One region of the Flavonifractor hominis genome, then DNA from elsewhere that is predicted to be linked to it. Evidence: predicted binding sites of a transcription regulator. Region 1 holds the regulator's gene; the other holds the start of a gene.

Region 1 (5,524 bases):
GGAGCATCGCCGTACCTGAACCTGACACGCCGGCTCTGGAAGCCCATCCCACGGACAGCCTGCCTCAGGATGGTGTGCACGAACCATATGAGTCTTTCCGGATGAACGGGACCCAGGATATAACCGTGGGCGAACTGTGGGAACCCTACCTGAGTGACGAGCTGGCAGCGCTGTATGACGACGCCCGCTGTGTGGCACTGGACCTGGAGGTAACCGGGGGCTATACCCGGTATGATCTGTACTTTTTCACCCCCTTCCTATCCCTGTCCGACGGCACCCAGGTTTATGCCGAGACCGACTGGGACCTTTTGGACGCCTTTTATGAAGTGGGGCTGGAGCCCGTCACCCCTTACGACGCCCAGTGGGCCGACCCGCTGTACGGGCAGATGATCTTTTTCCTGCCCGACGACTGCACCGGAGATGTGACATTGGTGCTGCCCGAGGCGGCCCCCGGTGATGGGGAGGAGGATCCCCCCGCCGCCTACCACCTTATAACGCTCCAGCTGCCCTGGAGCACTTCAGAAGCTTTTTGACAAAGGAGCGTTTTTTACCTTGCAGAACATCACTTTGATCGGCATGCCCGGCTCTGGAAAGAGCACCGTAGGCGTGTTGCTGGCCAAAACCCTGGGCTTTCAGTTTATTGACACCGACCTGCTGATTCAGCAGCGGGAGGGCGCGCTGCTCCAGCAGCTGCTGGACCAGCGCGGCACCCAAGGCTTTCTGGACGCGGAAGAGGCGGCCATCCGCTCTCTGTCCTGCGAGCGCACCATCATCGCTCCCGGAGGCAGCGCCGTCTGCCGGGCGGGCGCCATCGACCATCTCAAACAGCTGGGCCGGGTGGTCTATCTCCACGTGCCTCTGTCCGAGCTGGAACGGCGGATACGCAACATCACCACCCGGGGCATCGCCATGGAGCCGGGACAGACCCTGGCCGATGTATATGCCGCCCGGGAACCGCTTTACCAGCGCTATGCCGATCTGACCGTAGACGTAGCCGAGGGCAACCGGCTGGAGCAGACGGTGGCTGCCGTGCTCCAAGGGCTCATCGGCTGCGGCTGATGGGGCCACTTGTATTTTCGAGAAATCGTGGTATACTGTAAATTGAACGAATATCACGTGCGAGCCGCCCGCTGGTTTTCCGGCGGGCTTCGTCGTGTTTTCCCCTGCCTCTGCGCGGCAGGGCGCCCCCGCTTATTTGCCCCCCGGCGCAGGAGGGGCCAATTTACGGAAAAGGACGAACAACGACATGACCTTTCAACAACTCGGCCTGAACGAGCCCATCCTGAAGGCCCTGGCCGACCAGGGGTATGAGCGCCCCTCTCCCATTCAGGAAAAAGCCATTCCCCCCGCTCTCACGGGCCGGGATGTGCTGGGCTGCGCCCAGACGGGCACCGGCAAGACCTGTGCCTTTGCTGCTCCCATCCTGCAGCGCCTGGCGGCGCAGCCGGCCCAGGGCCGGCCCATTCGCGCCCTCATCCTCACCCCCACCCGGGAACTGGCCCTCCAGATCCAGGAGAGCTTTGAGGCCTACGGCAAATACTTGCCTCTGCGCTCCACAGTCATTTTTGGCGGCGTGGGCCAGACGCCTCAGGTGGAGCAACTGCGCAAAGGTGTGGATATTTTGGTGGCCACCCCCGGCCGGCTGGGCGACCTGTACAATCAAAAGTTCATCGACCTGTCCCGGCTGGAGATCTTTGTGCTGGATGAGGCCGACCGGATGCTGGACATGGGCTTCATTCACGACGTGCGCCGCATCCTGGGCTGGCTGCCCAAGAAAAAGCAGACCCTTTTCTTCTCGGCCACCATGCCCCCCGAGGTGCAGGGGCTGGTGGACTCCCTGCTGGTGGACCCCGCCAAGGTTGCGGTGGACCCCATTTCCTCTCCTGTGGAGGTCATCGAGCAGAAGCTCTACTGGGTGGATCGGGGCAACAAGACCAAGCTGCTGGCCCACCTGATTCGGGAACGCAAGGTCAAGAACGCCCTGGTGTTTACCCGCACCAAGCACGGGGCAAACAAGGTGGCCGGGGACCTGGTGAAGGCGGACATCACCGCCGCCGCCATCCACGGTAACAAGAGCCAGACCGCCCGGCAGCAGGCCCTGGCCGACTTCAAGAGCGGCCGGGTACAGGTCCTGGTGGCCACCGACATCGCCGCCCGGGGACTGGACATCGAAGAACTTTCCCACGTATTTAACTACAACCTGCCCGATGTGCCCGAGACCTACGTCCACCGCATCGGCCGCACCGGCCGGGCGGGCCACGGCGGCACGGCCATCTCCTTCTGTGACATCAACGAGAAGGACGAGCTCAAGGGCATTGAGAAGCTGATCGGCCGGTCCATCCCGGTGGTGGAGGACCACCCCTGGCCCATGGAGGTCCTGGAACCCCTGCCCCGGGATAAGAAGGGCCGGATCGTCAACCCCGAAGACGCGGAGGCCCGGGCCGCTGCCAAGGAGCGCCGCCGCCAGCGGGACGCGGCCAACAAGGCCGCTGCGGAGGCCCGCAAGGCCAAGGCGGAGACACCCAAGCCCCAGCAGCCCGCCCCCAAAGCCGAGCCCATGGCAGCTCCCGCACCCGCCAAGACCCGGCGCAAACGAGGCCGGCGCAACAGCGCCACGCTGGAGGAGGCTCTGACGGCCACCGCACCCGCCGCGCCCAAGCCCCAGGCGGAGTACACTGACTTCTATAAGCCCGACCCCCTGGCCAGCGACCACATTATGGACGCCACTGCCCGTCTGCTGGCCCCCAAGCCCCGGACCCATACCGACCAGCGGAAGAAGCACGGTCCGTCCGCCGCAGCCCAGTCCGCTCCAAAGGCCGAGCCGCTGGAAAAGAACCGAAAGAAGGCGTCCGCCTCCACCAAACAGACCGACAGCCACGCCCACCGCTCCCGCTCCAAAGGCCGGGGTGGACGGAGCCGTCCCCCCGAGGTGGTACTGCGCACCAACGGGCAGAAGGACTCCACCGAGCAGCCCAGCCTGATGAAGCCCTACTACCTCAGCGATAACTGACCAAAATGTCCCGTCCGCAAATTGCGGACGGGACATTTTTTGCCTGTTTTAGAACGCATGTTTGCATTTTGCCCCCAGATGTGGTATACTTAGGGCAGGAATTTATCCGGAAGGAGGATCTGCCATGAAAACGCTCTCCCCCAAGCAGCAGCAGATCTATGACTATATCATCTCCTTTTCCTCGGAACACGGCTATCCCCCCTCTGTGCGGGAAATCGGGGAGTACGTGGGACTGAAATCTCCCTCCACTGTCCACTTTCACCTGAAAGGGCTGGAGGCAGCCGGCCTTATTACCAAGGCCGAGGGCAAGACCCGGGCCATTACGGTGAGCGCCGCCCATTCCGCCCCTTCGCGGGAGCTGCCCGCCAACCAGGTGCCCGTGCTGGGCAATGTGGCCGCCGGCGCGCCCATTCTGGCCCAGGAGTGCATTGAGGACTACCTCACGTTTGACACCGGCGGGCGGACGGGGGAGTATTTTGCCCTGAAGGTCCGGGGGGAATCCATGAAGTATGCCGGCATCCTGCCCGGTGACCTGGTAGTGGTCCACCAGCAGCCCGAGGCCTACAACGGGGAGATTGTAGTGGCCCTCTTTGAGGATGAGGCCACGGTCAAAACGTTACGCCGGAAAGATGGTCACACCTGGCTCATGCCGGAAAATCCCGACTATGAGCCCATCGACGGTGACGGCTGCACCATCCTGGGCAAAGTCGTCGCGGTGGTCCGGCGGTACTGAGGGGATGGACCGCATCGTATTGGACACTCCAGCAGGCCCTATGGCCCTGGAGTGTGAAGGGGAGGCCCTCACCGCCCTGTATCTCCCATGCCGTCCGATGGGGCCAGCGGGAGCGGAAACACCCCTGCTGAAACGGGGCCGGGAAGAACTGCTGGAGTATTTCCGGGGAAAACGGCGGGATTTTGACCTTCCCCTCGCCCCGAAAGGCACACTTTTTCAACAAAAGGTGTGGAGTGAGCTGGCGAAAATTCCTTACGGTACGGTGACCACATATGGGGAGCTGGCCGTCCGGGTGGGCAGCCCCAGGGCCTGCCGGGCAGTAGGGCAGGCCAACCATAGTAATCCCCTGCCCATTTTTCTTCCCTGCCACCGGGTGGTGGGGAAAAAAGGCGCCCTCACCGGCTATGCCGGAGGGGTGGAGCTGAAGCAATGGCTGTTACGACTGGAGGGTGTTCTATGAAAAAACTGCTGTCTGTCGCAGATGCCTATATTGCTCATATGAACTGGAAGGACCTGGCTTTGGTAAAGTTGTGCCTGTGCGCAGCCGGTGTCCTGTTAGGCCTGTCCGCCCCGAAAAGGGGGAGAAAATGGGCGGCTCTGGGCGCTCTGGCCGTGTTTGCGGCTACCTATCTGCCCCTGATGCGCAAATTCCTTCCCCATCTCGCGGGGGAGATGCGGAAACCGTAAGGGAGGTGCACAAATGGGTAATGAGAAACGCTTTCAGCTGATCTATACCCAAGGGATCAGTGATGTGACCCGCGTTTTGCTGGATACGGCAACGGGTATGCTCTACCTGGAAATGCACAATGGGTACGCCGGCGGGATCACCCCGCTGCTGGATGCCGAGGGCAAGCCCATGAAGTGGAAGCCGGAGGACTGGACATGAGGCTGATTACTTGGAACGTCAACGGGCTTCGGGCCTGTCTTGGAAAGGGATTTCTGGACTTTTTTCACCGTGTCGACGCCGATGTTTTTTGTCTGCAGGAGACCAAGCTTCAGCCCCACCAGATTGAGCTGGAGCTGCCCGGCTACGAAATCTACTGGAACAGCGCCGAAAAGAAGGGCTACTCCGGTACGGCAGTCTTTACCCGGGTCAAGCCGCTGAACGTGACCTATGGCCTGGGCATCCCGGAGCACGACACCGAGGGCCGGGTCATCACCGTGGAATTTGAGGACTTTTTCCTGGTGTGCTGCTATACCCCCAATGCTCAGGAGGGGCTGGCCCGTATCGACTATCGCATGCAGTGGGAGGACGACTTCCGCCGCTATCTCATGGAACTGGACAGCAGGAAACCGGTGGTGCTGTGCGGGGACTTGAACGTGGCCCATGAGGAGATCGACCTGAAAAACCCCAAGACAAACCGGGGCAACGCGGGCTTCTCCGACCAGGAGCGGGAGCAAATGACCCGGTTGCTCTCCAGCGGCTTTGCCGACAGCTTCCGGTCCCTCTATCCCGACCGGGAGGGTGCCTATACCTGGTGGAGCTACCGGTTCAACGCCCGGAAGAACAACGCAGGCTGGCGCATCGACTATTTTATCGTGTCCGACCGCCTGCTGCCCCGGGTGGCCGATCAGATCATCCATGCCGATGTAACAGGCAGCGACCACTGCCCGGTGGAGCTGGACCTGACATAACCGCACAAACAGCCCTCCCACTGCCGGTATGGACAGGGGAGGGCCTTTTTCAAACGAGATGGGAGTAGATAACATGTTAGACGTGACCGCACTGGGAGAACTGCTGGTAGACTTCGCCCCTGTGGAAGCAGGCGGGGATACCGATC
Region 2 (5,524 bases), on a different contig from region 1:
CCTCCGACCGCACCGGCCAGACCGGCACCTGGTATGGTAACAAGGGCATCGCCCTGGTGCGCTGCGAGAACGTGGTCCTGGCCGACTTTGACATCCTCAACGGCGGCCACTTCGCCATCATCACCGAGGGCGGACGCAACTACCTCATCGACGGCATGGTCATCGACACCAACCGCGACGCTCTGGACGTGGACTGCACCCAGGACGTAACCATCATCAACTCTCACTTCAACTCCCTCACCGACGACGCCATCGTCTTCAAGGCCTCCTATGGCGCCGGCGTGTTCCAGCCGGTGCAGAACTGCCTGGTGAAGGATTGTGTGGTCAGCGGCTATGACGCCGGTTCCGTACTGGCTGGCACCTACACCACCGACAAGCAGGTAGCTACCGACCGCTGCGGCCCCACCGCCCGCATCAAGTTCGGCACCGAGTCCACCTGCGGCTACAACACCGTGACCATCGACGGCGTGCAGTTCGACCGCTCCCGCGGTTTCTGCCTGGAGGCCGTGGACGGCAGCCCCATCCATGACATCCTCATGGTCAACGCCGAGATGGATACCGTCAGCAGCTCCCCCATCTTCATCCGTATCGGCAACCGCGGCCGTTATCCGGTCACCGGCAACAGCACCGATACCGCTCTGAGCCAGCCCAACAACGTGCGCATCACCAATAACGGCTGGATTATCCCCCAGAACACCGAGGGCAGCGAGTACACCTGGACGGAGTACCCCATCCAGCGCTACTTCCCCGCCTACAACACCAGCAACAAGGTTACCATGCCCAACGGTGTGACCGTCTCTACCGTGGATCCCACCGATCCGGTGAAGCAGAACACCAACAACTTCTATGAGGAAGACGGTAAGTACTACGCCTACAAGTGGGATGAGGCCACCAAGACCTATGTGGTGGATAAGTCCACTGAGATCAACCCCAACAACAACGGCGTGGACGAGCGCGATTACTACGGCGACGCCGTGGGCTACTCCGACCTGGCTGAGGCCTACAACATCTATGTTGGCAATGTCAAGATCACCAACGTGGATCCCCGTTATCCCATTACTCTGGCCGGTCTGGTTGACAGCAAGATCCAGAACGTGACCTTTGAGAACATCGATGTCACCTACCGCGGCGGCATGCGCATGGCTGACGCTGTGGAGCAGCAGCAGCTGGACACCGACTGGGAGTATACCCAGTACATGACCGCTCCCACTACCCAGAGCCTGCCCTGGCTGGTAAACACCTTCTTCACCAAGAATGCCGCCCTGCTGCCCCGCGTGGTGTGGGATGCGGATACCAACTCCTGGGTGGATGATCCCTACAACGTGCCCGAGATGCCCGAGCAGTATCCCGAGCCCTCCAACTTCGGCATCCTGCCGGCTTACGGCCTGTATGCCCGCCACGTGGACGGTCTGAAGCTCATCAATGTGACCTTCAGCTATGAAGTTGCTGATGAGCGCCATGGCGTGGTTCTGGACGACTGCCAGAACGTGGACTTCGTCGACTTCTCCGCCGAGACCGAGGAGGGCGTGGCTCCCGTGGCTCTGGTGACCAACAACTATAAGCGCCACACCGCTATGGAGTATGTGCCCAACGAGCCCTACTTCACCACCACCTGCTCCAGCATCACCGGTCTGGACAGCGCGGATATCCTGCGCCACACCGTCAATGCTCCCGAGCCCAGCACGCCCAAGGACAATCTGTACGGCTATGACACCATTGCCACCGCGGACAATGGCTACACCTACAGCGATCCCGTCTGGACTTACAACGGCAAGGACTTTGATCTGCCTGTCACCGTCCACCGGCCCTTCTTCGAGCCTGTGGAGGACCAGAACGTGAAGGCCGGCGAGACCCTGACTCTCACCGTCGTGGCCCGCAACCCCGCCGCTGAGACGGAGGGTGTCCGCGACCAGGCTGCTTCGGATGCCACCCTCACCTACTCCGTGCAGAACCTGCCCGACGGCGCCAGCTTCAACGCCAGCACCCATACCCTGACCTGGACGCCCACCAAGGCCGGTACTTATGAAGTCACCTTTGTGGCTGACGATGGCGTACTGCCCGTCTCCACTACCGCTACCATCACGGTCACCGGTTCCTCCGACAGCGGCTCTGACGGCAGTGACTCCGGCAGCGATGGTTCCAGCACGACTAACCCGCCGGTGGTCATCGTGCGGCCTGCCTTCAACGACATCGCCAACCAGTGGTACACCGACGCGGCCAACTATGTGGGCCGCAACGGCATCATGAGCGGCGTGGGCGGCGGCCGGTTTGATCCCGACGGCTTCTCCAGCCGGGCCATGGTGGCTCAGGTCATCTACAACATGGAGGGCAGCCCCGCCACGGCCGGTGTGTCCGGCTTCACCGACGTGCTGGCCGGCCAGTGGTACACCGACGCGGTGACCTGGAACGTGTCCGCCAAGATCGTCAACGGCTACGGCAACGGCCTGTTTGGCACCAACGACAATGTGACCCGCGAGCAGCTGGTGGTCCTGCTGTACCGCTACGCCCAGTATAAGGGCTACGGCACCTCCGCCTCCGGCAGCCTGGCCGCCTTTGTGGATAGCGCCAGCGTCTCCGACTGGGCCACCCAGGCTATGAGCTGGGCCGTGGCAAACGGCATCATCAACGGCAAGGACGGCGCCCGCCTGGATCCTCAGGGCACCGCTACCCGCGCTGAGATGGCCAAGATCCTCATGGTCTTCTGCCAGAAGATCGCTCAGTAATCCCCCGCACAACAAAAAATGGGCCCGCGTCATTAGACGCGGGCCCATTTTTTGTCTCTTGACCAATACATTTGTTCCAGTTATAATAATAGTACATAGGTTCGATTTTAGGGAGGGCGCCCTTATGGAACTGCTGGAAAAATTAACGATCCTGGCCGATGCGGCCAAATACGACGCAGCCTGTACTTCCAGCGGACTGGACCGCTCTGCCCGCCCCGGTGGACTGGGCAGTACCATGGCCGCCGGATGCTGCCACTCCTTCTCCGCCGACGGGCGGTGTATTTCCCTTCTGAAGGTACTCATGACCAATCGGTGCATTTATGACTGTGCCTATTGCGTCAACCGCCGTTCCAACGATGTGCCCCGCACCGCTTTTACCCCCCGTGAGTTGGCCGAACTCACCATCGGTTTTTACCGGCGCAACTACATCGAGGGGCTGTTTCTCTCCTCTGCGGTGTGGGGCAGCCCAGACCGCACCACTGAAAACATGGTGCAAGCCCTGCGTCTGCTGCGGGAGGAATACGGTTTCCACGGCTACATCCATGCCAAGGCGATCCCCGGGACGGATCCCGGTCTTACCCAGCAGCTGGGCCTGCTGGCCGACCGGCTGAGCGTCAACATTGAGCTGCCCAGCGAAGGGAGCCTCCGCCGTCTGTGTCCGGAAAAAGCCCGCACTTCTATTCTCACCCCTATGGCTCAGATCCGGGACGGTATTCAGGTATCCAAGGGAGAACTGGCCAAGTACAAACACGCCCCCCGGTTTGCCCCGGCCGGCCAATCCACCCAGATGATCATCGGGGCCACGCCGGAGAGTGACAAACACATTCTAACCCTCACCCAGGCTCTGTATGACAAGTACAAGCTCAAGCGGGTCTTCTATTCGGCCTATATGCCGGTATCAAACCACTCCCTTCTCCCTGCCCCACAGGGATTCAAACCACCCCTGCTGCGGGAGCACCGGCTCTATCAGGCCGACTGGCTGCTGCGCTTTTATCACTTCCGGGCGGAGGAGCTGCTGGACGAGTCCGCCCCCAATTTTGACCCTCTGGTGGATCCCAAGTGCTCCTGGGCCCTGCGTCACATGGAGTTTTTTCCGGTGGAGGTCAACCAGGCCGACTACGAATCCCTGCTGCGCGTGCCCGGCATCGGCGTGGTATCGGCCAAGCGCATCCTCACCGCCCGGCGATGCGGCTCTCTCACCTTCACCGGGCTGAAAAAGCTGGGCGTGGTGCTCAAGCGGGCCCAGTATTTTATCACCTGCGCAGGAAAGATGTTGGAAGGTCTGCGGGTCAATCCGGACGGAGTGCTTCGCCACCTGGTGGCCCAGGAGCGGCCTATGTTGGCCCAGGGCGCTCCGGAGCAGCTATCTCTATTTGAGCAGACGGGATAAGGCGGAGAACATCAGAATGGGCATCTTCTCTCCTGAAAAAGGGATCGCTTATTGCGGGTTAGCCTGTTGTGTTTGCAGCAAAAACGCCCATTATTCCGGCTGCCCGCTATGGCCCGGACGCCCTGGCAGAGCGTTTGGGCCAGCAGGCTTCCTGTGGCCCGGACAGCTGGTAGGCGATTATGACGTCCTCGATCGGGAAAATGAGATCTGTGCCATGGTATGGGGAAATCAACTGCCCAACCGGAAGGAAGGAGTGTCTTATGGCTTGGAGCCAGGTGGCCTACCACTATGACGGCAGTTTTGCTGGTTTTTTATGCTGTGTGTTTGAAGCCTATCTTCATAAAGAAGCCCCTGCCTGTTTTCTTGGCCCCGAGGATGGACGCTTCTCCCTGTGGCCGGAGCGGGCGGTGGACACCGATCCGGCCCATGCCAGCCGGGTCTATCAGTCGCTGGACAGAAAACTCGGTGTTCAGGGCCGGAGGCTTGTGACCTACGGCTTCCTTACCTGCCTGCCGGAGAAGGAACTGGTCCTGTGGGAGTTCCTGCGGCTGGGCTATGAACGAGGCCCCGGAGTCGTGCGGGACCTCACCGATGAGCGGGTAAATACCCTCACCAAGGCGGTCCAACACCTCACCGGGGAAGCTCACCAGCTCAAAGGCTTTACCCGGTTTTCCCAGCAGGAGGGAATGCTCATTGGAGAAATTGAGCCCAAAAACCGGGTGCTCCCCTTGCTGCGTCCTCACTTCTGTACCCGCTATTCCGGTGAATCCTTTGTGCTCTACGACCGGACCCACAGGGAAGCCCTGTTTTACCATCCCTATCAATGGGGCATCGTCCCTCTCGCCGAGTTTCACCTGAATGGGCCGGAACAGGAGGAGCTGGACTACCGCCGGCTTTGGCGACGGTTCTACAATACCATTGCCATCGAGGGCCGGTATAACCCCAAATGCCGCATGACTCACATGCCAAAGCGTTATTGGAACACCATGACAGAGTTTCAGATGGGAAAGGAGTCCTTGCCATGAAAGCCGTACGCATTACTGTACTGCGCAAACAGTTTTATGAGGATCTGGCCATCCGTTTTCTCCGCGAACCGCCTTCCGAGTGTAGCTGCGACTTTTTTCAGGAGGGAGATGTTTTTCTTTATACGGGCGGAGCTGAAATGCCCGCCGGATTCTGCCCCTGGGCCTGGATCGACCTTTACCGCTCTGTTTCTGCCCTCTCCTGCGGTGCCACCTATACTCCATGGCAGCGGTCTGAAGGCACCTCTGTGGTCTGCTGCAGCGATGGTATCCGTCCCGTCACTTTTCTTTTGGAAACGACCACTTTATAAAACGCAAACCGCCCCGCCGGACAAGTCTCCGGCGGGGCGGCCTGCAAAAGAAGAAAAGAAAGAAAAGGAAATGAGGAA

Evidence for each region. The regulator LexA, encoded in region 1, represses DNA repair genes until DNA is damaged. The targets are predictions, from matches to a motif close to CNAACANNTGTTNG.
Region 2: a site for LexA is predicted at 2,788-2,801, ahead of WMO45_RS05715 (putative DNA modification/repair radical SAM protein). Genes of this name have one in related genera too.

Annotation. Positions count from the first base shown of each region.
Region 1 is NZ_JBBMFT010000004.1:190,994-196,517, forward strand. Features, by position in the region: gene WMO45_RS08475 (TFIIB-type zinc ribbon-containing protein) at 1-533, shown strand, start outside; gene WMO45_RS08480 (shikimate kinase) at 553-1,059, shown strand; gene WMO45_RS08485 (DEAD/DEAH box helicase) at 1,247-3,010, shown strand; gene lexA (transcriptional repressor LexA) at 3,135-3,743, shown strand; gene WMO45_RS08495 (methylated-DNA--[protein]-cysteine S-methyltransferase) at 3,748-4,203, shown strand; gene WMO45_RS08500 (permease of phosphate ABC transporter) at 4,200-4,430, shown strand; gene WMO45_RS08505 (DUF6440 family protein) at 4,444-4,629, shown strand; gene WMO45_RS08510 (exodeoxyribonuclease III) at 4,626-5,378, shown strand; gene WMO45_RS08515 (carbohydrate kinase family protein) at 5,452-5,524, shown strand, end outside.
Region 2 is NZ_JBBMFT010000002.1:308,714-314,237, forward strand. Features, by position in the region: gene WMO45_RS05710 (glycosyl hydrolase family 28 protein) at 1-2,723, shown strand, start outside; gene WMO45_RS05715 (putative DNA modification/repair radical SAM protein) at 2,848-4,113, shown strand; gene WMO45_RS05720 (TIGR03915 family putative DNA repair protein) at 4,374-5,138, shown strand; gene WMO45_RS05725 (TIGR04076 family protein) at 5,135-5,446, shown strand.